Regions from separate parts of the Spartinivicinus ruber genome, predicted to be linked through region 3. Evidence: predicted binding sites of a transcription regulator. Region 3 holds the regulator's gene; each other region holds the start of a gene.
What was found. Region 3 encodes LexA, which represses DNA repair genes until DNA is damaged. Its sites were predicted from a motif close to TACTGTNTANNTANACAGTA; they were not measured.
Positions count from the first base shown of each region.

Region 1: G4Y78_RS10665 (YebG family protein) is a predicted target of LexA. The motif match lies at 3,314-3,333, and genes of this name have one in related genera.
Region 2: G4Y78_RS29205 (LexA family protein) is a predicted target of LexA. The motif match lies at 5,890-5,909, and genes of this name have one in related genera.

Region 1 covers NZ_CP048878.1:2,257,009-2,264,955, reverse strand. The annotation lists gene G4Y78_RS10690 (YbaN family protein) at 1-180, shown strand, start outside; gene G4Y78_RS10685 (DsbA family protein) at 173-784, opposite strand; gene trhO (oxygen-dependent tRNA uridine(34) hydroxylase TrhO) at 797-1,720, opposite strand; gene G4Y78_RS10675 (hypothetical protein) at 1,865-2,335, opposite strand; gene G4Y78_RS10670 (BolA family protein) at 2,347-2,655, opposite strand; gene ccoM (cytochrome c oxidase subunit CcoM) at 2,959-3,069, opposite strand; gene G4Y78_RS10665 (YebG family protein) at 3,453-3,740, shown strand; gene rapA (RNA polymerase-associated protein RapA) at 3,935-6,814, shown strand; gene lpxL (LpxL/LpxP family Kdo(2)-lipid IV(A) lauroyl/palmitoleoyl acyltransferase) at 6,981-7,898, opposite strand.
Region 2 covers NZ_CP048879.1:93,128-101,074, forward strand. The annotation lists partial or broken gene G4Y78_RS29185 (IS6 family transposase) at 1,212-1,898, opposite strand; gene G4Y78_RS29190 (MBOAT family O-acyltransferase) at 2,035-3,453, opposite strand; gene G4Y78_RS29195 (hypothetical protein) at 3,455-4,564, opposite strand; gene G4Y78_RS29200 (WGR domain-containing protein) at 5,556-5,816, shown strand; gene G4Y78_RS29205 (LexA family protein) at 5,924-6,355, shown strand; gene G4Y78_RS29210 (DUF4097 family beta strand repeat-containing protein) at 6,418-7,119, shown strand; gene G4Y78_RS29215 (hypothetical protein) at 7,175-7,375, opposite strand; gene G4Y78_RS29220 (hypothetical protein) at 7,737-7,947, shown strand, end outside.
Region 3 covers NZ_CP048878.1:2,877,095-2,885,041, reverse strand. The annotation lists gene G4Y78_RS13690 (mechanosensitive ion channel family protein) at 1-968, opposite strand, end outside; gene nagZ (beta-N-acetylhexosaminidase) at 1,028-2,035, opposite strand; gene G4Y78_RS13680 (L,D-transpeptidase) at 2,067-2,546, opposite strand; gene G4Y78_RS13675 (TetR/AcrR family transcriptional regulator) at 2,580-3,236, opposite strand; gene lexA (transcriptional repressor LexA) at 3,612-4,208, shown strand; gene G4Y78_RS13665 (SulA-like leucine-rich domain-containing protein) at 4,523-4,981, shown strand; gene G4Y78_RS13660 (oxidoreductase) at 5,020-6,051, opposite strand; gene G4Y78_RS13655 (glycerate kinase) at 6,055-7,191, opposite strand; gene G4Y78_RS13650 (dihydrodipicolinate synthase family protein) at 7,300-7,947, opposite strand, start outside.

The DNA of each region.
Region 1 (7,947 bases), 620 kb from region 3:
AAAGCCAAAACTTATACCTTATTACTCATGTGGCCCTGCATACTGTTTAGCTGCTGGTTAGTGAGTAACTGGCTACTAAAAGGTTTATTAATCACCATTGCTTGTAGTGTCAGCTATTACATTTTAATTAAAATACCCACTTTAAAGACACAGCCATTTCCCAGCGAACAGATTAAATGATTAATTCTTTCATTAATGGCTGTAACTCCTCCCACCGTTTATAGCCACTGACCAATATATGCCACTGCTGTTGATCAGTGAACAGTAACGTGGGAAAGCCCTGAATTCCTAAGTTATAAGTAAATTCAAAGTCCTGCTCAGTTAATGCTTTCGTTTCATTCGAAAAAAAAGCTTCCATAAAACCTTCTTCAGGTAATCCTGCTTCAGCTGCTACTTGTTTAATTCCATGTGGGGTTGTTATATCCAGTTGATTAACATAAAAGCCCCGCTGTAGAGCAGTGATTAATTTTTTTAGCTGATCAGGAAAATGTTCTCTTGCAACCACAACAGCCCTACAAGAAGGCTCCGTATCATAGATAAACCCTTCAGATAACGCGCCTGAAAAATTAAATGGCTGACCAGTGGTTTTTTGTACTTGTTGCCAGTGCTCAAGAATGTAATTGCGTAATGGTGGGGTCAATGGTTGCTGCTGTCCTGCACGCAGCCCACCAACCCGATAATGCAGTTTTCCTTTCCCTGCCAATGCCACTGTAAGCTTGTCAATCACTGGAGCAAAACCCCAGCACCAGGAGCACATAGGGTCAAATAAGTAAGTAATTTCCATGCAGGGTAATAATTAGTCCTTCATCTGTAAGCCCACTGGATGTGGCTGTTTTCGCCTTTTGGCTAACTCTATTTGCTTTTGTCGAGACTCTGCTCGTTGCCTGGTTTTTTCTGACTGAGAGTCAAAGCAGTATGAACAATAAATCCCTTCTTTATATTGCTCTGATTGCTTTTCTTGCTCAGAAATTGGCATTCGGCAACCAAAGCACATATCATAGCTGCCTTTATTGAGCTGATGATCCACTGTCACGCGATTATCAAATACAAAACACTCTCCTTGCCATTTAGTTTCTGAGGCTGGGACTTCTTCCAAGTACTTTAAAATCCCTCCCTCAAGGTGATAAACGGCTTCAAAGCCCTTTTCTTTTAACAATGCAGTGGATTTTTCACAGCGAATGCCTCCAGTACAAAACATGGCTACTTTTTTGTGTTTAGCAGGGTCAAGCTGTTGCTCAACATACTCAGGAAACTCTCGAAAGCTATCTGTTTTGGGGTTAACCGCACCTTCAAAAGTCCCTACTTGATATTCATAATCATTACGGGTATCTATCAGCAGCACCTCTGGGTCATTGATTAACTGATTCCATTCCGTTGGTTTCACATAAGTACCTACCACGTGGTTAGGATCAATACCAGGTACACCCATGGTAACAATTTCTTTTTTCAATTTTACTTTAGTGCGATAGAAAGGCTGCTTATTATCATAGGATTCTTTATGAGTTAAGCCAGCCAATGGCTGATGGGACTTTAAATAATTTAATAACTGATCAACCCCCTCTCGGCTCCCTGCAACCGTGCCATTAATTCCTTCAGCAGCTAGTAATAAGGTTCCCTTCACTTCAAGGTCAAGCATCTTGTCCAATAACGGCTGGCGCATCGATTCAAAGTCAGGTAATCGAGTAAATTTATAAAGAGCGGCAATAACAAACTGAGACATCTTAATCCCTCTACCTTAGCAGATCGCAAATCTGCTGGTGTTACTAGCACTGCAACCTGTAAATAAAGAAGCAGCACAAGACCAATTAAAACGTCTTATTTTAAAGGTTTAGTGAAAGCAAGACCAGTTTTGGAGACAGTTCCCTTAAATTAACGAGGTTTGCTCAGGCTCGTCTAAAGTTGATTCTCCCTTATCAACAGGTTCTTTAAGAGGAATAACTCGTGGCCAGCGGCCACTGTCGTGGGTCGATTCAGGATGGGGTTCAGTCACCACATAAACCCGTTGAATATTACCTTCAGTGGCCAATAACCCTTGGATGATTTCATGGGCTTCAAGAGGAAACCAGCGGCTTTGCTCTGTTTCATCTTTTTCCATAAATGAGGTGACTACTATTTTCACTGGCCTTGGGTTAAAGGGCTGCCAAGCGCATCGTTGAATAGATTCCAGTCTAGCCCATCCCCCTTGAGGAGAACTTCCTGGCTGATTTTCACGCCGTCCCCAAGGCACCATGACAACGCTACCATCTCTTTGCAATACAGGGAGTTTTGCATTAGGGTTAGGAAAAAATACCCGATAACGCTCCTGGTTTTGCACAAACTCAGCACCACCACACATAGATTGGGAGCCTATCTTTTATTTGCACAGCTGGGGGACTCAGGAGCAGACTCGGCCTGTTTCTTCCACTCATCTGGCGTATAAGTATGCAACGCTAATGCATGAATTTTATGTTGCACTTCTTCAGCTAATAAACCATAAATCAGCTGATGTCTTTTTACTGGCATTTTTCCTAAAAAGTCAGCTGATACAACCACCACTTTAAAGTGCGACTCCGAGCCAGGCGGCACATTGTGCATATGACTTTCATTTGTAACAGCTAAGTAGGCAGGATTTAAAGCTTTCGTCAATTTTTGTTCAATTTCAGCCTGTACACTCATCACCTGTCTCCCATGCTTAACCAACTAAATTAATCTTACCTTGAAACCGGTCAAGCTGAAAGCCAGATAAAGGAGTAAAAGGAACCATCATAAGGTACTAATAAAAGCTAGAAGAGAAAAAACAGGCAAGGTGATAGACTACGTAAAACCTGACAAAACTAAGTAGCCCACCACACTTACCTTAAAAGCTCTATACAAATAGAGCATCCTTACGTCTGTCTAGCCTCAAACGTTCAGGTCATAATGACCTGACTTTTGGCCAGCAGCCAAAACTGCTGACCAAAACTGTGAAAATCGGTATATTCAACGTTGCCCTCTAATATCCTTTCGAATCAGTAGGCCAACACCAACAAAGAAACCAACAACTAAGCCAATCGTTATTAAAGAAGCTAACACTGTTTCATCGATATACATCGCTTACCTCCTGTTGGCTATTGCCTAAACTTGAACCAACAGTAGCAGCAACCCAGGCTGCTTTTATTGACCAACATCAATCAGCTCATAAGGCTAATAGCCTAGTTAGAGACTTTTATTGACCTAAAGCAATTTTTCATTCTTACAAGCCAACGGTAAAAACTAGTGATTTAAAGCGACAGAAAATATTTGGATTGTTCCTAGCCAACCTTATTGGATACAATACAGCCCCTATGGACAAATATACTGTATTTATATACAGTACAACCATAATAACTAGCTAACTAAGCTGGCTAGTTTCACAATGAGTTTTAATCCACAGGTCTCTCAATGTACTTATATTTGAGACCTAAATTAATTTGGTCCATGCAAGAGGTGAGCGAATGGCCGTTATACCCATGTGGAAATGCGATAGGGACGGTAGTATGTTCTCAGATAAAAAAGCCGCCGAAGAACACGACAAAATGCTTGAGCTAGCTGCAAATATTACCATGCTGCTAGAGCAAACATTTGATAGTATTGATGAGAAGATTGCTGAAGATATTGGTTTATTATTCGCCAAGCACAAAGAAACCCTGGCCAAAGCGATTAAAGGCAAACCAGAGTTAATATTAGAGATTGGTAAAGAATCTGCTGATGGACAATCTGAAGAAGCCAATACTAATGAATAATTAAGGCTTTTTTACCCTGCCTGTTGCTGTTTTTCTAAAGAGTCAATAACAAACAACAACAGGCGACTAACTACTTTTAAGCTTTTTCTTCCCACTGATAAAAATTACTGCCGAAAATTAGGCAAATCGACTATTGTTATTCAGAATATATTCGCTACCATATCGCCTTTTTCTGAGGTAGATAGGCGTACAGAATGACGACATTTGTTCCAGGACAACGTTGGATTAGTGATACAGAAACAGAGCTAGGCCTAGGCACTGTTTTATCCTTGGATCAACGAATGGTCACATTACTGTTTCCCTCTAATGGGCAAACTCGACTTTATGCAGTAAAAAACTCCCCTCTTACCCGCATCCGCTTTGTTGCCGGTGACACCATTGAAAGCCATGAAGGCTGGAGCATGATGGTTACCGACATAGTGGAGCAAGATGGCTTAATTACTTATCAGGGCACTTTGCCCAACGGTAAACCTCAAGAGCTTTCAGAGTCATGCCTAGGCAACTTCATCCAGTTTCAAAAACCGAAAGAGCGCTTATTAGCAGGTCAAATTGACCAAAATAACCACTTTAGCTTGCGCTATAAAACCTGGGAACATGCCCGCAATATTTATCAATCTCCTTTACTGGGCATGTGTGGCGCACGCACCAGCTTAATTCCCCACCAGTTACATATTGCCGATGAAGTCGGTAAACGTCAGGCTCCTCGGGTATTGCTGGCTGACGAGGTGGGCTTAGGAAAAACCATTGAGGCCGGGTTGATCATGTATCAACAGCTACTCACTGGGCGAGCGGAAAGAGTCTTGATTGTGGTACCCGAAAGTTTATTGCACCAGTGGCTGGTGGAAATGCTTAGACGTTTCAACCTGCACTTTAGCCTGTTTGATAGTGAGCGACTGGCTCAATTCAATGATTCTGACTCAGGCAATCCCTTTGAAAGTGAGCAATTAATATTAATCAGCTTAAATGAACTCACACAAGCTAAGCATTTAAATGATGCCTTAGCAGCTGACTGGGATTTACTCGTCGTTGATGAAGCCCACCACTTAAGCTGGACCCCTGACACGGCAAGTGAAGAGTATTTAGCCATTGAAAAGCTTGCACAAAAAACAGCTGGAGTATTATTGCTGACAGCTACTCCAGAGCAATGCGGTCACAGCAGCCACTTTGCCCACCTTCGGTTACTTGATCCAGACAAATTTCATTCACTGGCTGACTTTGAAGAGCAGTCACAGCATTATCAAGCCGTTGCAGAAATAGCTGAAGAGTTAATTGAAAGTCAAACTTTATCTGAAGCTGCAATTAACCGACTGATTAATTATTTAGGTGAAGAAGCCAGCCAGCAGGCTGCCACCATTAATAGCGATCAGCCTGAAAAGATCAAACAACAGACCAAACAGCAACTGTTATCTCACTTATTGGATCGTCATGGCACTAGCCGGGTGCTTTACCGAAATACCCGATCTGCCGTATCTGGCTTTCCTGGTAGGGTCATGCAAGCTTACCCACAGAAGTTGCCTGAGTTATATCAGCTTGCTCTCGAAAACCGTGATACTCCCAATGCAGTTTTGTTTCCAGAGCGCACCTACGAAAGGGAAATTTTGGTTGAAGATAAAGACCCCTGGTGGCGTTTTGATCCACGTGTTGACTGGTTAATCAACCTGTTAAAATTACTAAAAAGCCAAAAAGTCTTAATTATTTGTGCTCATGCAGAAACCTGTATGGAGCTAGACGAAGCATTAAGAGTACGTTCAGGCATTGCCAGTGCCATTTTTCATGAAGGGATGAGTATTATTGAGCGGGATAGAGCCGCAGCTTATTTTGCTGATGAAGAGTATGGTTGCCAAACCTTAATTTGTTCAGAAATTGGCAGTGAAGGCCGTAATTTTCAATTTGCCCATCACTTAGTATTATTTGATTTACCTGTGCTGCCTGATTTACTTGAACAGAGAATCGGCCGTCTTGATCGCATTGGCCAGACTGAAACCATTAAAGTGCATGTGCCGTATTTTGAAAACTCAGCACAAGACGTTTTATTTCAATGGTACCACCATAGCCTTAATTCATTTGAACAAATATGCACAACGGGTGACGGTGTTTATCAAAAACTAAAGCCTTCTCTGGAAGATTTATTAACTGCTTCAACCTGTGAGCAACAGGATATTGATGCTTTTATTGAAGAAGCCAAAGTCCTCAATCAACAGTTAAAGTCTAATCTACAAGCCGGGCGTGATCGGCTGTTGGAATTACACTCTCAAGGCCTGAGTGACACTAGCGAGTTAATTAGCACCGTTGAGTCTGCTAGTGAAACTAAACCGCTGAAAAAGTATTTAGAGGCTTTATTTGACTGCTTTGGTATTGATTCAGAAGACCACTCTGAACATGCCATTATCGTGCGTCCAGGTGAACAAATGTTATTACCCAGTTTTCCAGGGCTGCCTGAAGACGGGACTACCATGACATTTTCTCGCGAACAAGCACTAAGCAGAGAAGATATGCAGTTTTTAACCTGGGAGCACCCCCTAGTTCGCTATGGCATGGAGCAAATGCTGGATACTGAATTAGGTAATACAGCAGTTGCTTTATTAAAAAATAAAGCTTTAAAGCCTGGTACTATGCTGGTAGAAGCCATTTTTATTGTTGAAGCGCCTGTCCAACAACAACCCCAATTAAAACGGTTAATGGTTCCATCTAGCATTCGTGCTTTAATTGATCCAAAAGGCAATGACCTAGCTGATAAAGTCACCTTTGAAACGCTAGATACTCAATTACACCCAATCAAGAAAAAAACTGCCAGAAAGCTGATTAAAGCACAGTCAGAGCCTATCAGCGAAGCATTAAAAATGGCTGAAAATAAAGCCAGTGAACAGGTAGACGCTATCGTAAAAGCCGCTACTCAACAACTGCTCACCAAGCTAGGAGAAGAAATCAGCCGACTAGAAGCCCTACAAAAAGTGAATCCCAATATTCGTGAAGCGGAAATTGAGCAGTGGCGTTCCCTAGCTAATCAAGGAACTGCAGCTCTACAAAAAACTAACTTAAGACTAGATAGCATTCGTGTTATGTTTGCAGGCTAAGGCAGGCGATAACAGCACCTAAAGTGCTGTTATCATAGCTAGTGCTTCAACCAAAAAGTTCTTTCACTACTCAAGGCAACAGGTGATGCCTGTCTGCTTTGATATACAGGCTCATTCTTAGAGATACAGCATAAGTCAAGGTGAAAAAACTTTATTGTTAGACTACTTAGTATATTTTTACATCCCCTACTGGTCTGGTTTTAAAGCGTCTATGCAACCACATATATTGATCAGGCCGTTTTCGGACTTCTCTTTCAACTAACTGATTGACTGTAATGGCATCCGCCTCTTCATCACCTGTGGGAAAGTTTTCCAATGGTGGTAATACTTGCACATGATAGCCTTTACCATCTTCTCGACGGTGTTGAACAAAAGGTACCACTTTCGCTTTACCTAATTTGGCAAATTTAGCTGTTGCTGTCACTGTTGCGGCAATTACACCAAAAAATGGAACAAAAATACTTTGCTTTGGCCCATAATCTTGGTCAGGTGCATACCACACAGTTCTGCCCTGTCTTAGTGCTTTCAACATAGTTCTCACTTCCTTGCGTGGAATAGTTTGTGATGAGGGATGATAATTTTCCCTACCCCGACGCTGAATAAAATCAAAAACAGGGTTTTTATGTTTACGGTACATTCCATCAATTGGCATTTCTCTACCCAGTAATGCTGCACCAATTTCCAATGTTGAAAAGTGCATGGCTACTAATAAAATGCCTTCACCATCCTGGCTTTGTAAATACTCCAAACCATCTATTGTTGATAGTTTAGCCAGTCGCCATTTTGGCCACCACCATGCCATCCCTACTTCTAATAAACTCATCCCCATTGAGATAAAGTTATTTTTGAGCATTTGCTCTTGCTCTATTACTGATAGCTCTGGAAAACACAGTGCAATGTTTGTTTTTGCAATGTGTTTCCGACGACCACCCAAACAATACAAAAGCCTTCCAATTCCCCCCCCTAACCACATCAAGCATTTATAAGGCAACCAGCTGATCAGCCAGGCAATACCTAACCATAACCAAGTCAGCCAGTATTTTGGGCTGAGAAATTTAGCTTTAAAGCGATTGGGCTCCAACATACCTTTAACTACCAAATTCAGAAAGCCTGAGTAGTGTAGCTGCTCACCC
Region 2 (7,947 bases), on a different replicon from region 3:
AAGTAGGACAGTGTATTGACCTCTCAAAGCCTTTGTCGATATTAAGTAAATATCGATGAAACTGTACAACCATGTTCCTCTTAAGCCAACTTTCAGAAGGCCTCATAGCATTAAACCGCTTTTCGGCTACGATTACCTTATAGGAATAGTTGGATCTTAATATTTCAAGCGCAGACCAGAGACCTATAGGCCCAGCACCAATGATGAGAACTGATAAGTGATTGAATGGCATCATCATTGAACTCTTCTATTTACATGTTTTCAAATCAGCCCAGTAATCCCTTCATAGTCTGCAAGACGATTTAATTACATGGACAGATGAAAATAGAGCTTAGTGTTTATTGTCTTTAAGAGGTTGATTATCGACTTTACTTACAAGTATGAAGTTTTTTGAGTAAGTTCTAAATTTTATTTACTAGAAAATTTTGTTATTAGTAATGTAAATAAGACATGCACCTTACTTATAAGGTGTTCTACTATACTTCTAGTATCTTAATTGAGGTGTCAAAAAATAAAGTACTTACATACTTAATTGATCAGTAAATATTATTTTTACCATTTTACTTACACTAAAGTATATTATAATTAATTTATTACTCAGATAATTGGAGCTTTAATTGCAGTAGATATAGCCAAAACATAAAAACATTATGTTAATAATTCTTGTAAAAATATTTAATGTAATAAATTCTATCAACCCCTTTAATTATAGCGTTTATTATGATGGAATAGTGTTAGATATTACCTGTTGGAATTTGATGTTTATGAAAAAACCTATGTGATTTACTGGGTAAGTCATCTGATAAAGTAAATCATATTACTATGATTGACCAATTTTTAGTTGTTAAATTAAGCTGACTTTTTAACTACAAATCAGCCAACTATCTAATTGAGAGTTAGGTTTTAGTTCAGAACTAACAGTATTATCGTGAATACTATTTTTTTCCTAGCTCAGTTCCTGCTAGCGCCCTTAGTGCTCCGACCCCACCCCAGAATACTAACCCCCCCTCAAAAAAACTTCCGATAACTAATGGAATCGGATTACTTTTTATACGACAGTATCATAATACTGTTTCGGTATTTTTTATTATCAAAACCTTTTATTTATTACATTTTTTGCCAAAAACCGCCGATAATCTCAAGAGTCGAAGATTTTTGGGTTTTGTCGCGGAAATTTTTCAGTTTCTAATATGCCTGCTCCCTGGACACAATTATCCTGCTAATGCACAGAACTGTTCAAATATTGTCTTGTTATTAGCTGTTGAATCAGCATGCTGACCCTTTCTAAGCATATGCACCAACTCAATACCAGTTAGTGTAGATCGGGCACTATTGAATGATTTAAAGCCTAACATGGGTCGAGTGATGCGCTTAATAAACCGATGATCCTGTTCAACCCTGTTATTGAGGTACTTCACTTGCCTTATAACAACAGGCTTCTCCAGCTTTTTATTTACTTCTGCAATCGCGGCATTATTCGCTGCACTGCCATCAATAGTGATCTTCTCTGGCACGCCATTCGCACGAATGGTCTTCTTGAAAAAACGTTTGGCAGCCATAGTGTCCCGGTGTTTGGTAAATAAAAAGTCAATGGTCCGTCCTTGTTTGTCGACGGCCCGATACAGATAGTACCAGTCTTTCTTTACCTGGATATAGGTTTCATCCATGTGCCAACCGCGGCCGACAGGTGACTTCTTTTTTCGGAACGATTTTTCGAGCTTGGCTGAGTAGGCTACTACCTATCGTTGAATACTAGAATGATCGACAGGCACATTCCGATCTTGCATGAGTTCTTCTATATCGCGGTAACTCAATGCAAACCGAAGGTAATAATACACGGCTTGTAGTACAACGCATTTGGGAAAGTGACAACCTTTAAAGCGTTCATCTGCACTCATAGCGACTACCAAACAACCATAGGGCTAGCAGGAACGGGAAAGGCTATCATGTGGGGTAAAAGTTTGCGACAGAACCCGAATATAGTGCACCTCTAATAAGGGATTGAATTGCAGCGGATATTGGTTCCGCTTCAATTTAAAATTGAAAATAAATAAATGGAGCTGCTCCAGAAGATAAAGCAAGCAAACCATAAGCTACACATGCAATAGATATTGCTTGAACATATACAGGTAAGCGGCAATAAATCACCTTCCAGTCAAAAGTCCACTTACTTGGAGTAAAATGTAGTATTGTTACAGCTAGTAGACAGATCATACCAATAAAACTTAATGGTAGATTGGTATTATTGAAATCAAGCATTGCTTTTGCATAATTTATTGCATCTTCAACTGTTCCCCCTCTGAACAAAATACGCGTGAGTGAAATAATGTTAAAAATTAAAAATACTTGTAAGACTAAGCGCCAACCACTGTAAGAAAGTGTTAGGCCAAGTCTTTCTCTACGTAGACGGCGCCAACGCTCTATACATACCATGGCTCCATGACATAAACCATATAGAACAAAGTTCCACCCAGCACCATGCCATATTCCGATAGCAACAAAGGTGATGAGTAGGTTGAAATACACATTCCCTTGCTTTGATCCACCCAAACTAAAGAATAAATAATCACGAAAAAAAGATGACATAGAAATATGCCAGCGTTGCCAAAATTCTGAAATACTCACCGCTTTATAAGGACGATTGAAGTTAATAGGCAGTTCATAGCCTAGTGTTCTTGCTATACCTCTTGCAATATCTGTATAGGCTGAAAAGTCCATGTATACTTGAAAACTATAAGCATATATAGCAATTAGCAGGAACAAAGGTGAGAATTCTGATGGCTTAGCAAATACTGGGTCTACAATATGTAAGGCGAGTATATCAGCAAAAGCAATTTTTTTTATAAAACCACGAATTATTAGGGAGATGCCTGACTCAAAGCTATTGGGCTCTTCCTCCGAGGATTTTTCCAGCTGGGGTAGAAAATGATTGGCTCTTACAATAGGACCGGCAACCAGTTGTGGAAAAAAAGCTACAAAAAGTGCAAAATCTATACAACTTTGCACAGGTTTTATGTTTCCTCGGTAGATATCGAGCGTGTAACTAATACTTTGGAAAGTATAAAAAGAAATACCAATAGGTAGAATAATATCTAATAGCCTTAATTCTCCACTTGCTCCTACGATTGATAGGAGCTCTTGCATACTTTCGATGAAAAAATTTGCATATTTGAAATAGGCTAAAATTCCTAAATTTGAAATGAGTGATAGGGCTAGCCAGCCTTTTTTCTCTCCACTCGTCCTTGCCTGAAAAATTCGAGGGCCTATTACATAGTTGATTAGTGTGATTGTAAGTATTAGGCTAGCAAAGCGCCAGTCCCAACACATGTAAAAATAGTAACTGGCTATAAGTAAAAAAGCCTTCTTTAAATTATTTTTTCCCCAAAGGAAACCTCTAACTATAATAAGAACGATTATAAAAAATATAAAAAAATGAAATGATTGAAAGTTCATGTTAGTTTTCAACTGGTTGATTATTTGAATGAAAGCGGTGTCCTGTATTTATTAGCTTTTTTGCTAAATGTGATGCAACAACATCAGTACCTAGCTTTGTAAAGTGTGTGGCGTCACCAAAGTATTTAGCGCCACCAGGTAAAAATTGTTCTGTGTTGAATACATGAAATCCATATAGTTTGGCTTGATTGATAATAAATTTATTGTGAATATCATACACTTCATGTAATCCAGCTAAATTAAAACAGTCGTTATAAAATCTTGCTGTTTCAGATAGTGATAGCTGTTTTTCAATAGGCATATTTTTTCTGAAAGATCTAGCATTAGTCATTATTGTCATTGGTATATTTGTTTGTTTTACAAAGGATAATAGCGAAACTAGAGCTGACATATAACCAGAGGTATCTATTTGGCTGGGATCTAGATAATTAAACGATGGTATATTGGAATGAATCCATACAGTATTCTTTCGTATTAATTCTGTGCTCAACAACCAGCTAGGTAATTGTATTTGGGAAAGTTTATATTCATTGATAGGATTAGTTTCTGAGTTGCAATAACGACTTATATCATTGAAACCGGTATATAAGACAAGGTAATCTATTTCAAGCGGAAGTAATAACTTCTCTATGAGTTGTTTTTGCTCTTCAAGTGAAGAGCCTGCAATACCCGCATTAATGACTTTAATATGTTCAACATTTAGAATATTATTTAAATAATATTCTAAACGATAGGATAGGGTATCTTCATTTCTCGGTGTATAAGTTCCCATTACTGTTGATGCACCAACAATAGCCACTCTGAATTCACCATTCTCTTTTTTGCTGGTAAGCTCTGGACTTCGTAACCCTAACGAATTGGTTTCTATGGTCGCTTGCGAACCACTGATTTTGCTATTGGGGCGTAATAGTTTTAGGTTCAAATTATGGTTAATTTGATAAGTAGTTTCATTAGAAGCTGCATTAAATACGCTTTGTCCAAACCGTAAGTGAGAGCGAACTTGCAATAATAGCTCAGAAATAATCAACAGTATTATACTTAACAATAAAGAGTTTACTACTTTTTTAGTCGTATTTATTGCTGCTTTTTGAGTATTAGTTGATTTACTCAAGTTACTTCTCCTAACCAGCAGTAGTTTAATCTTTTCGATGTTTATTGTCCGCCGTTGGCGGTGTATACCCTTCTCGAATGATTTTTAGGGTTTGTTGTACCCTGAAGGGCATAAATCATCGCTAAGCACTAATCATTTATATATACATAAACTCATGGGCCTCATCGCTCGACGGCAGCCGCTAAAAATCATTCGCTTTGGTTATAAACGAGAGTATTTAAATCTAGCCAAACTCCGCTAAGGGCTAGCAATGTTGTTAATGATTACGCAAAGCTTTATGAGCAGCTTACCCATGCTAAAAGAGAATAGGTATAGTTTTTCTAGTTGAAGTATTGCTGACATTTTTTGGCTATTTTGGTGTGCAAATATTCATAATATTAAGCGCATACGGATTTACAAAAAATATAACACAAGTACACCTATTTCTTGTGAATTAACAATAGGGCGATTTAATTAAAACTAACATGAATTTTTAACTTGCCAGAATTAAGTATATTTTTACCAAATGCTTAAAGAGAGGGGCCAGACAAAAATCCCTTTAAACTTTTTGGTAGATTATATTTGTTACGAAATTGTAACAACACTTTATTTTAATTAAACATGCAATTTTAAATAAATAGTGAAGTTCCTTGTAGTAATTTTGAGGAGCGAATCAAAAACTGATTGTAGCTGGGCTCAGATAAAGTGATAAATTACGGTGGAAGTTTTTCACATTATTTTCCGTTGTTTTTACCATTAGCTGTAAAAAACTTCCGATAACTCCAGGAATAGATAAATTTTCTACTGCATAGGTATTATGTTACTGATTGGTGTAATACGTAATGTGATACACCTTCTGTTGGTCATTAGCTTTATCAATAAATGTAAGCAAACACTTTCGCCTGAGATTACACATAAGCTGGTTAATGCCAAGCTTTAAAAAAGACAGTTGATCTACATCCTTCACCCTGCTTAACTCAGATCACAATCAATACAACTGGGTAATCAAAGGATGATTTACCTGAAGTACAGTGACCCCGAAACCAACACCCACAAGTTTTATACCTTATTGATTCAAAAAGATCTGTTTGGCGACTGGTCGTTACTGAGGCAATGGGGCCGCATTGGTACTAAGGGGCAAACAAAGATCGACACCTTTGCTAGTTACGAAGAAGCTCAAGCGGCACTGAGCAAAATCAAGCAAGCAAAACTGCGCAAAGGCTACTCTTTCAAGCTCTCTGAGCTTGTGACCGTGTCACAGGCTATTGAGTAAATCACTAGTTTGCTATCAGTCTTTCCTACCAAATAGAAATTTCTGATTGTGAGACTCATGCTTTGCTATAAAATACTGTATATATATACAGTATTAAGTGAACAACAATGAAACTGACATCAATATACCCCCCTCAACAGCACTCAACACAAAAAGCGGTGCCTTTACTGACTAGCCGTGTGGCAGCTGGGTTTCCGTCCCCTGCCGACGACTACATTGAGACTGATTTGAATCTGCATGACTATGCAGTGAAGCATCCTGCAGCCACTTTTTTTGTTCGAGCGACAGGAGAATCCATGGTCGAAGTGGGAATTCAGCCCAATGATGTCTTGGTTGTCGATCGTGCTTTAACTGCACTCAATGGGGATGTTGTCATTGCGGCACTCGATGGCGAGTTAACGGTTAAGCAGCTGCAGCTAACAAAAAATAAAGCGTGGCTGATACCTCGCAATCCTGAGTTCAAACCTATTGAAATCACGAATCACTTAGATTGTGTAATTTGGGGTGTGGTAGCACATAGCTTACACAGCTTTCGCTAGTCATTACCCAGCCACCTTCATTAAAAAACTCTAATTCTTTAATTCGTACATAGGATATAGCGATGCAGAAAATATTTTTATTGGCTGCTGTATTAACGGTCATAAGTTCACTAAGTACTACAACCGTTGCTGAAGATAAAGCCGTACTATTAACAAAGACGTTTTCTGATAGCCGGGCAAGCTATAGCGTACATATTGATAATGGTAGTATTCAGGTGTTGCCTTCAAAGACACAAACAGCGCATTTTACTGTTTATTTAAAACCTATTGCAGGCGCTGAGTGCTTGGAAAAACGTACTACTTCTGACGAAACAGCCAGTGCCAAACTGAACTCGACGTGTCAGTTAAACCAAGAAAATTTTACGATTCAAACCAGTCAGGTTGAAGGCAAAACGCTCCTAAAACTCAACCAACAGGCCTATATTGAGCAGAGCTGGCAGGTATTTTTACCTGCGCAAGCGAGCCTGGATATTCGAGCCCGTCAAGGCAAAGCGGATATACAAGTGGTTTCTGGTGATTTAGATGTGGGTATTGTCTCTGGTGATGTCAAACTAGTCACATCGCCTACTCAGTATAAAAGCATGAAAATTATTACACTGGCCGGCAATATTTATTCTCAATCACAGCAGGATAACAATACTGATCATGATCCCAATATGGTGAGTCTAAGCAATCACGTTGATATACCAGGCTCAGGGGATGCCAATATTAAAGTCATTGTCGCGGCAGGTGATATTAATGTTGAAGAAAATGAATATTATTAAATCATTTCAGCAATTAATTTTCTTCTGCAAATACAGTGAATAGGCACTAGCCAGATTAACTGGCTAGCTTCCAATGAGTGACTAATTTACTGATATTGTGACCGACCGTGGTTAAATAAAATTCACCACCATTATCGTGGTATGCACGTATTTTTTCAGTGACTGGTTGGTCTCGATCGTGGTAGCGGCAAATTACGTCAACGCGGCTGTTCATGGGAGGTAGCGAGGTATTAATATCTTGGTATTCGTTGGTCATAGAGGCTTTCTGTTGTATGTAATTAATTTCATCATAACCCATTTTAAAAAAATCACATACGATATTTTTTTATCATAGACACCATGAATATTTTATGAATAATAACCTTTTATGCAGGCGGGTTTCTTGTTCTGATCATTCCCTCCTTTACCCCCCCCCTAGCCCGCCTGCCTTCACTTTTTCACCTTTTGAGTTTGCAGGCCAAGTGCCTGCTTTTTTTGCATGATATTCATTAAATTTACAATATTTTTTTATCATGGACGCTTCAATATTTTTCTGAATAATAGAGGTGGTTCTATCGATGTGGCATGTAAATGCAGGCCTTCGGGCCTGTTATTTATTTGTTTGAGGGGGCCGTTACATGATTAAAAAACTCTGTGCCGTCTCATTGGTGAGTCACCCCAAAGTCCTGGCACAAGGGGCTTTCAACGGTGAGTACTTAGTCATTGACCAGTTGACGCCGTTGAATGGACGACTGGAGCAGTGGCAGCCTGGGTTATTAGAAACAGTAGATAATGCACTTAATAAACAGTTTTTGGTTTTAGTAGAAGACGTTAGTCGTTTATTTAATA
Region 3 (7,947 bases):
TGGAACCGTATCCAATTAATAGTTTTGGTAAAACAATAAATAAAGAAGTCTAGTGAAGAAGCCCCAAAGCTATTAAAGTTAACAATCAAGGTTTGATTAGTATCAATTTCTGGATGCTTAATTAAGTAAGCTTTTACCTCACTAATAATTGGTTTTATTTTTTCCGCATCGTCATAGCGTAAACCAATCGTTTCATAAATACGTCGATTAAGCATCCGGGAAGGATTTTCTACCGAAATATTGGCAAAGGTTGCATTAGGAATATATAACGGCCGTTTGTCAAAGGTTCGAATATGCGTCAACCGCCAGCCAATATATTCTACTGTGCCTTCTATTTCTTTGTCTGGTGAGCGAATCCAATCTCCCACTTTAAAAGGCTGGTCTAAATAAATCATCAACCCACCAAAGAAGTTAGCCAGCAAGTCTTTGGCTGCAAAACCCACTGCAACACCACCAATACCTCCAAATGCTAATACACCAGAAATGCTATATCCCAATGATTGCAATATAACCAATGCTCCAGTAATAATCACTGCTGCTCGCAGTAGCTTACCGATGGCATGAACGGTGGTGGGATCTGCCTGTTTTTTACCTTCTCGGGGAGTAATTAACTGTTCTTCTACTGCTTTTATCAAGCGAATAAAAAACCAAACTATAAGGGCAATAATCAAAGTTTCACGTATTGGATCAATGGCTTGAAAAATCACCGCATCCGACACTTTATGCACAATTTCAGCTGCCCAGCTAAAACCAATCACCCAAATTAAAGCCGCTAACGGTTTTTGTGCTGAGTCAACAACAGTTTCATCCCAAATAGTACGGGTTTTAGTCAATTGTTGGTGTAAACGAGCAAGCAAGCGACGGGCAATAAAGTTGGCAAGTAAAGTTAAAAATACAACAATAAAAACCTGATAAACCCAAGCATCTTGCCCCTTAGCAAAATTTAAAAAGTCCAACCACTTTTCCATGAATTAATAGCTCTGATTGTTAATTAAGGTTCCGCCTATTCTACATTATTTATCGATTATTACAGTGTTTTTAGTTTTTCGTGGATTGCTAACCGACGGGGATGCTCCTCTAATTTCTGCCAGTTAAGTTTTGCATTCCCTTTTAATGGTTCAATATTAACATCTGTTGTCAAATGATTATTCAGTTCGGCAACCACCGCTTTTGCTCCTGCCACATTATTACACACTAACAATAACTGACAGCCCGCTTCAAGCGCTGCTAATGCACGTGATGGATAATCACCCGCCTGACTCGCAGCGTGCATGGTTAAATCGTCACTAAAAATAATACCCTTAAAATTCAAAGACTCTCGCAACACCGTTTGTAGCCAATAACGAGAAAAACCAGCAGGCTCTTCTGCCACTTGTGGATATAAAACATGCGCAGGCATAATCCCATCTAACAACTGTTGCTTAATTAGTGCAGTAAATGGCAGCAGGTCAGCTTGCTCTATTTCGGTAAAGGGCCGATCATCACAGGCAATATCATGATGGGTATCTGCCGCTACACTGCCATGCCCTGGGTAATGCTTACCGACTGTTGCCATTCCTGCTTGTTTCATCCCTACACAATAGTTGCAGGCTAATTCAGCAACGGTCTTAGGCTGCTCTGCAAATGCACGAGAACCAATCACCTGACTGATGGGTAAACCTAAATCTAAAACGGGTGCAAAGCTTAAATCTATGCCTGAGGCAATCACCTCACTGGCCATTAACCAGCCTAAATCTTCTGCTAATTGACAGGCTTCAACTGGATTATGTTGATAGTGCTCCCCTAGCCGACAGGCAGCGGGTAGTTTGGTATAACCATTAACCAACCGTTGTACCCGCCCCCCTTCCTGATCAACCGTAATTAATAAATCTTGCCGTACTGCTCGGATTGATTCCAATAATGTTAATACCTGCTGGCGATCTACCACATTACGGGCAAATAAAATCACCCCAGTAACCGCAGGCTGGTTTAACAACCAACGCTCGTCATCCGTTAGCGATATTCCTGCTAAATCAACAATTACCTGACCTGGCATAGGATTTACCAATGTTTATTGTTTACTGAAATTAAGGCTCAATTATCACTTGTGTATATACTGGCATACGCTCAAATAGTTCAATAACTGCATTATTACGCATCCGAATACAACCGTGGGAGGCGGGTATTCCCATTGGTTCTGTGTCAGGGGTACCATGGATATAAATATACCGTCGCATTGAGTCCACTTTCCCCAAGCGGTTATAACCAGGTTCCTGTCCACTTAACCATAAAATACGGGTTAAAATCCAATCGCGCTGGGGAAACTGACTGGCTAATTTCTCATCATAGACTTCCCCTGTAAATCGTCGCCCAACAAATACAGCATTTAATGGGCAGTTAGCACCGATCTTAGCTCGAACAAGGTGTCGGCCCAACGGGGTTTGAAAGCTGCCTTGCTGCTGGCCAGTTCCATTCGCCGCTGTAGAAATCGGGTATTGTTTAATCAGTTGATTATCATCAAACAATTTAAGGGTTTGTTCGGCAATGGAAACATAAATAACAGGCATCACTCACCGTACACACGCATGTAAAATAAACGATTAAACCTCTAGGCTGGTAGCAGGCAAATCAGCTTTCATGCCTTGAGCTAAAAACGGCACCAGTCGTTTCATAACCGCAGGTACAGAGGTATGCTCGTTGTATTCACTTTCAGCAATATCCCGTAAAGCATCTAATCCAGACATAGTAAATGCCACTGAACCAACCATAAAATTAACACGCCAGAAAATTTCTACAGGTGGTAAATCTGGTGATGCTTGCACGACCAAACTAACAAAACGGCGAAACACATCTCCATATACTTGTTCAAGGTATTTGCGTAGATGTCCTTGAGACTGGCTAAAAGCTAGTCCTAGCAAGCGCATAAACACCGATAGGTCATTCTTGCCTCGAGCTTCTACAGAGAGTATTTGCTGAAATAGCAGATTAAGCAGCTGTTCTGGAGTGGGTTGACGATCGGCTAATGATGCTTCAAATTCATTAAGCTTCAAAGTGAGTTTTTTACAAAAAGGCTCCAAGAAACGTGCAAATACAGCCTGAATGAGCGCCTTTTTAGAGCCAAAATGATAATTCACTGCCGCTAAGTTTACTCCAGCTTTACTGGTAATAGTCCGTAATGACGTTTCGGCAAACCCCTTTTCTGCAAATAAAGCCTCTGCAGCATCTAATATTCGTTCAACAGTTTCTGATTGTGCCATAACAAATTTAAAATAATTAATTAAAAACCTTAGCCCCCTACCCTCATCAAAACTTGTCGTAAAAGCTGAGAAATATTTGGGCTAGGGCCTGTTATAATCTTCAAACGTTTTGAACATACGTTTAATACGTATACAAGTCAAGCAGGCTTTCCCTTTTCCTGCAAGTGATATTGAACGCTACAAAGTAAGGAAACACCCTGATAAAAAACAACAAGGTACTTGAAAACTATTGAAGGATAGGCAAAACTGGATATAATCACAGTAACTGTATAAAATCACAGCAGCAGTGTTAGCCTGCAATTATCTAAAGCATTATTAGATAAGCTGAAGCATATAAAACAGCAAAAATCCAAATGCGTATAAGGAGCCATCTCAATGGCTAAACTAACAGCCCGACAGGCTGAGATTTTTCAATTTATTAAAGACCATATCGAAGATACGGGTTTCCCACCCACCCGAGCAGAAATTGCCCGACAGCTAGGGTTTCGTTCAGCAAACGCTGCGGAAGAACACCTCAAAGCCCTTGCCCGCAAAGGCGCTATTGAAATTATTGCAGGCACATCTCGTGGCATTCGCATCCCTAACGAAACCCAGCAAGGCATCCCAGTGGTGGGTCAAGTAGCTGCTGGCTTTCCAATTTTAGCCGAACAGAATATAGACAACTACTGCCAGATACCCGCCAACTTTTTCAAGCCCCAAGCTGATTATTTTTTAACAGTAAAAGGGATGAGCATGAAAGACTGCGGTATTCTTGATGGTGACCTATTGGCAGTACATAAAACATCCGATGTACATAATGGTCAAATTGTGGTGGCTAGAATCGAAGATGAAGTCACTGTCAAACGGTTTGAGCGCAAAGGTGATGTTGTATTACTCCACCCGGAAAATAACGAATTCAACACCATTGAAGTGGATTTGCACGACGGAAACTTTACTATCGAAGGCATTAGTGTTGGGGTAATAAGACACTAAGATGCTACCAACGCCTCTCCCCTATGAGGAGAGGCAAAAGAGTTTTTAACGATGTTAGCTTTTAGTTAGTCATATCTAACTGTTTTCGCAACTCTTTATTTTTTCAACTCCTTCATCGCTTCAATTAAGCTGCCAATAAACCATGCACAATTAACTTGTTGCGACTTATTCTGCAGTTTTGCACATTTTCATCAACTCTGATCCACAATCTACTCCAATATGGTAAACACAGTGAATTAGGCCAAAGATATAAATTTTTTGTCAGTGATACACTCCAGCCATAATTAGCGAACATGATAATAGGAATTAATCTCATGGAGTACAGTGGCAATGAAAATGATTCCAAGCCCAACTGTAGTACACCTAGTCAGCCACCTCACTTTCCTCTATCAACGAGTCACAGCGGCTTTACTCATATTACAGAAATTATTTTATCTTCTGCTCGCGTACCACTGACATCGTTTATTCCACCTATGTTGGCCCAGCTAAGTCATCATGAAAAGCAGCGCTGGCTAACGGTTGTCTGCTCAAAGCAGTACCACAAGCTTACCTTGAAGTGGCTACAGGATGCATACATTAATAACAAACAGGTTTTATTTCTAACAGCAACCAATGAAGGCTCTATTAAGGACCTAACTTTACAGGCTTTATCTCTAGGTAAAAGTCATACGGTAGTTAGCTGGTTACCGGTGTTGGACGAAGCTACCTTATCGGCTTTAGAGATTGCAGCAAAAAAGGGTAACTGCCATGTTATTAATATTAGACAACGTTAACCAGCCTATTATTTTGCGCTACTTACAAGATAAGAAGATTATTTACCAACCAATGAAATCGTTTGACCGGTCTTGCTGCTCTGTTCAGCCAACTGAATTATTTTAATTACTGCTAACGCTTGCTGCGCAGTTACAGCCACTGTTTTATTTTGCAAAATTGCGTCTGAAATGTTAGCAAAATAATGCTGGTATCCTCCTGCTTGCGTGGGATGAATACTTTCCCCATTTTCTTGAAACAAGGTCCCATAATTTTTTTCTGCTTCATTTGCCCAATTTTCATGCTGAGGCGAAAGCCCTTGTTTTAGCTGTTCTTCTTGTGGATCAAGGCCATACTTTACAAAACTACCTTTGGTTCCCTCTAATTGAAAACGCAACCCAGGCCCTGCAGAAAATGGGCTGGAGCGTAACACCACTTCATGATTAGGATAATGCAATTGAACATGGAAATAATCAGTGGTTGGTGAGTTTTCCCTTAACCTTCGACAACATGCAGTCAGTGCCATCGGCCAGCCAAATAAACATAACGCTTGATCTATCAGATGAGGACCTAAATCATACCAAATCCCCGTCCCTTCACCTGCTTGTTCGCGCCAGCGTTGTCGTACGATTGGCCTAAACCGGTCAAAGTGAGATTCAAATAAACGTATTTCACCCAGTGCTTTCGAATCGATTAATTGTTTTATGGTTAAAAAGTCACCGTCCCAGCGACGATTGTGATAAGTCGACAGTATCAGTTCTTTTGTTTTTGCTAGTGAAATTAATTCTTCCCCTTGTTCTACTCGCGTAACAAAGGGTTTCTCAACAATAACATGTTTATTACTGAGTAATGCCAGCTTAGCGAATTCATAATGGGTATCATTAGGTGAAGTAATAATCACCAACTGGATTGTATCGTCTTGAATTAATTGTTCGGCTGTATCATAAACCTGAATATCAGGGTTATCGGCTAATACTTGTTCTCTTTTACTTGAGCTGATAGCTGTTAATTCAAACTCCTTTAAATAGTTAATAAAAGGCAAGTGAAAAGTCTGAGCAGAAAAACCATAACCGATAATACCTGTTTTTATCATCTATCAAACCTTAAAACTTTTAACAATTTTGGCAATATTAAATGCAGTGTCTTCAATATTCTGTGCGGCAGTTTTTAAAGCATCAGTTAAATTCATTACCCCTGGTACCACACTAAATACTGCATCAATCCCTTGCTGATAAACCGCTTGGTAGCCAGCTCCCATGCTACCTGCTAATGCTATTACACAACAATTATATTGTTTAGCCCGTTTAGCAACACCAATCGGCGTTTTACCATAAATAGTCTGGCTGTCTATTTTTCCTTCGCCAGTGATCACTAGGTCCGCGTCAGATAAATAAGTTTCCAGTTGAATAGTATCTAACACAATATCAACACCACTTTCTAACTGGGCATTAAATCCCCCTAATAAAGTAGCGCCTAAACCACCAGCAGCACCCGATCCCGGTGTTGAAGCAATATCCCGATTGAGTGCTTGTTGCATGACTTTAGCAAAATGGCTTAAATGGTTTTCCAACTGTTGCAGCATAGGCTCATCAGCACCCTTTTGAGGACCATAGGTATAGGTAGCACCTGTAGGGCCTAATAATTGGTTATCTACATCACAAGCGACTTTAAATTCAACATTTTCTAGCCTGCTATCTAAGGAGTTAAAGTCAATCTGTTGTAAATTAGCCAGCCCTTCTGCACCTAGCGAAATTACATCCCCTGCGGTATTTAATAATCTTGCACCTAACGCCTGCAACATACCAGCCCCTCCATCATTGGTGGCGCTTCCGCCTAGACCGAGGATAAATTGTTTAGCACCGGCATTCAGTGCTTCAATAATCAGTTCTCCTATACCATAACTGGTGGCTTTTAACGGGTTACGTTGCTGAACTGGTACTTTCGCCAAACCCACAGCCTCAGCCACTTCAATCACTGCTGTAACACCATCACCCAATACCCCCCAGCAGGCGTCAACGGGTGTTCCCATTGGTCCAGTTACGCGACAAGTAAACTTACTACCCTGGGTACCAGCTACCATGGCATCAATCGTCCCTTCACCCCCATCGGCTACGGGTAGTTTAATTAACTCAGCATCAGGCAACACTTGTTGAATACCCTGCGCAACAGCATCCGCTACCTCAATGCTGGATAGGCTCTCTTTAAAAGAATCAGGTGCAATGACAATTTTCATTGGTTATTTTCTATCAAGTATTTATGACCTGTTAACACCATTTGATTTTAGTACGCCAGATTCGATAGCTTTGGTGAGAAAGCTCCATTTCACGACACCCTAAATCTATTAGTCATATAATCCATAAACAGCCTTCAATTGATTCATTCGATTCACCGCTAATACCGGATCTCTTAAAATACCTGCTTGGTCTGCTAATCGAAATATCTCTGCATAATGCCTTAAAGAACGGGCCGAATGCATGCCGCCCGCCATCGAAAAATGAGACTGATGGCCATTTAACCAGGCAATAAACACTACCCCTGCTTTATAATATTGCGTGGGCGCTTCAAATATTTTTCTTGATAAAGCCACGGTCGGGTCCATTAATCGATGATATTCAACAAAATTCCCATTAGCCAGCTCAGTTAATGCTTGCGCTGCCACTGGCGCAATCGGGTCAAAAATACCCAATAAGCCATGAGAAAAACTGTCGCCCTCCCCTGCAATTAATTCCGGGTAATTAAAATCATCCCCAGTAAACATTTTTACATTGTGAGGTAAACGCTGGCGTAATGCTAATTCATATTCCGTAGCTAACAATGACACTTTAATACCCTCTATTTTACTGGGGTTTTCTTTAATAATGGTCTCTACTGTATCCATCGCCTGCCAACTATTGGCACTGCCCCAATAGCCACTTAGCAGAGGATCAAACATATCTCCTAACCAGTGCAAAATCACCGGGTAACGACACCCCTGAATCAATTCAGCATA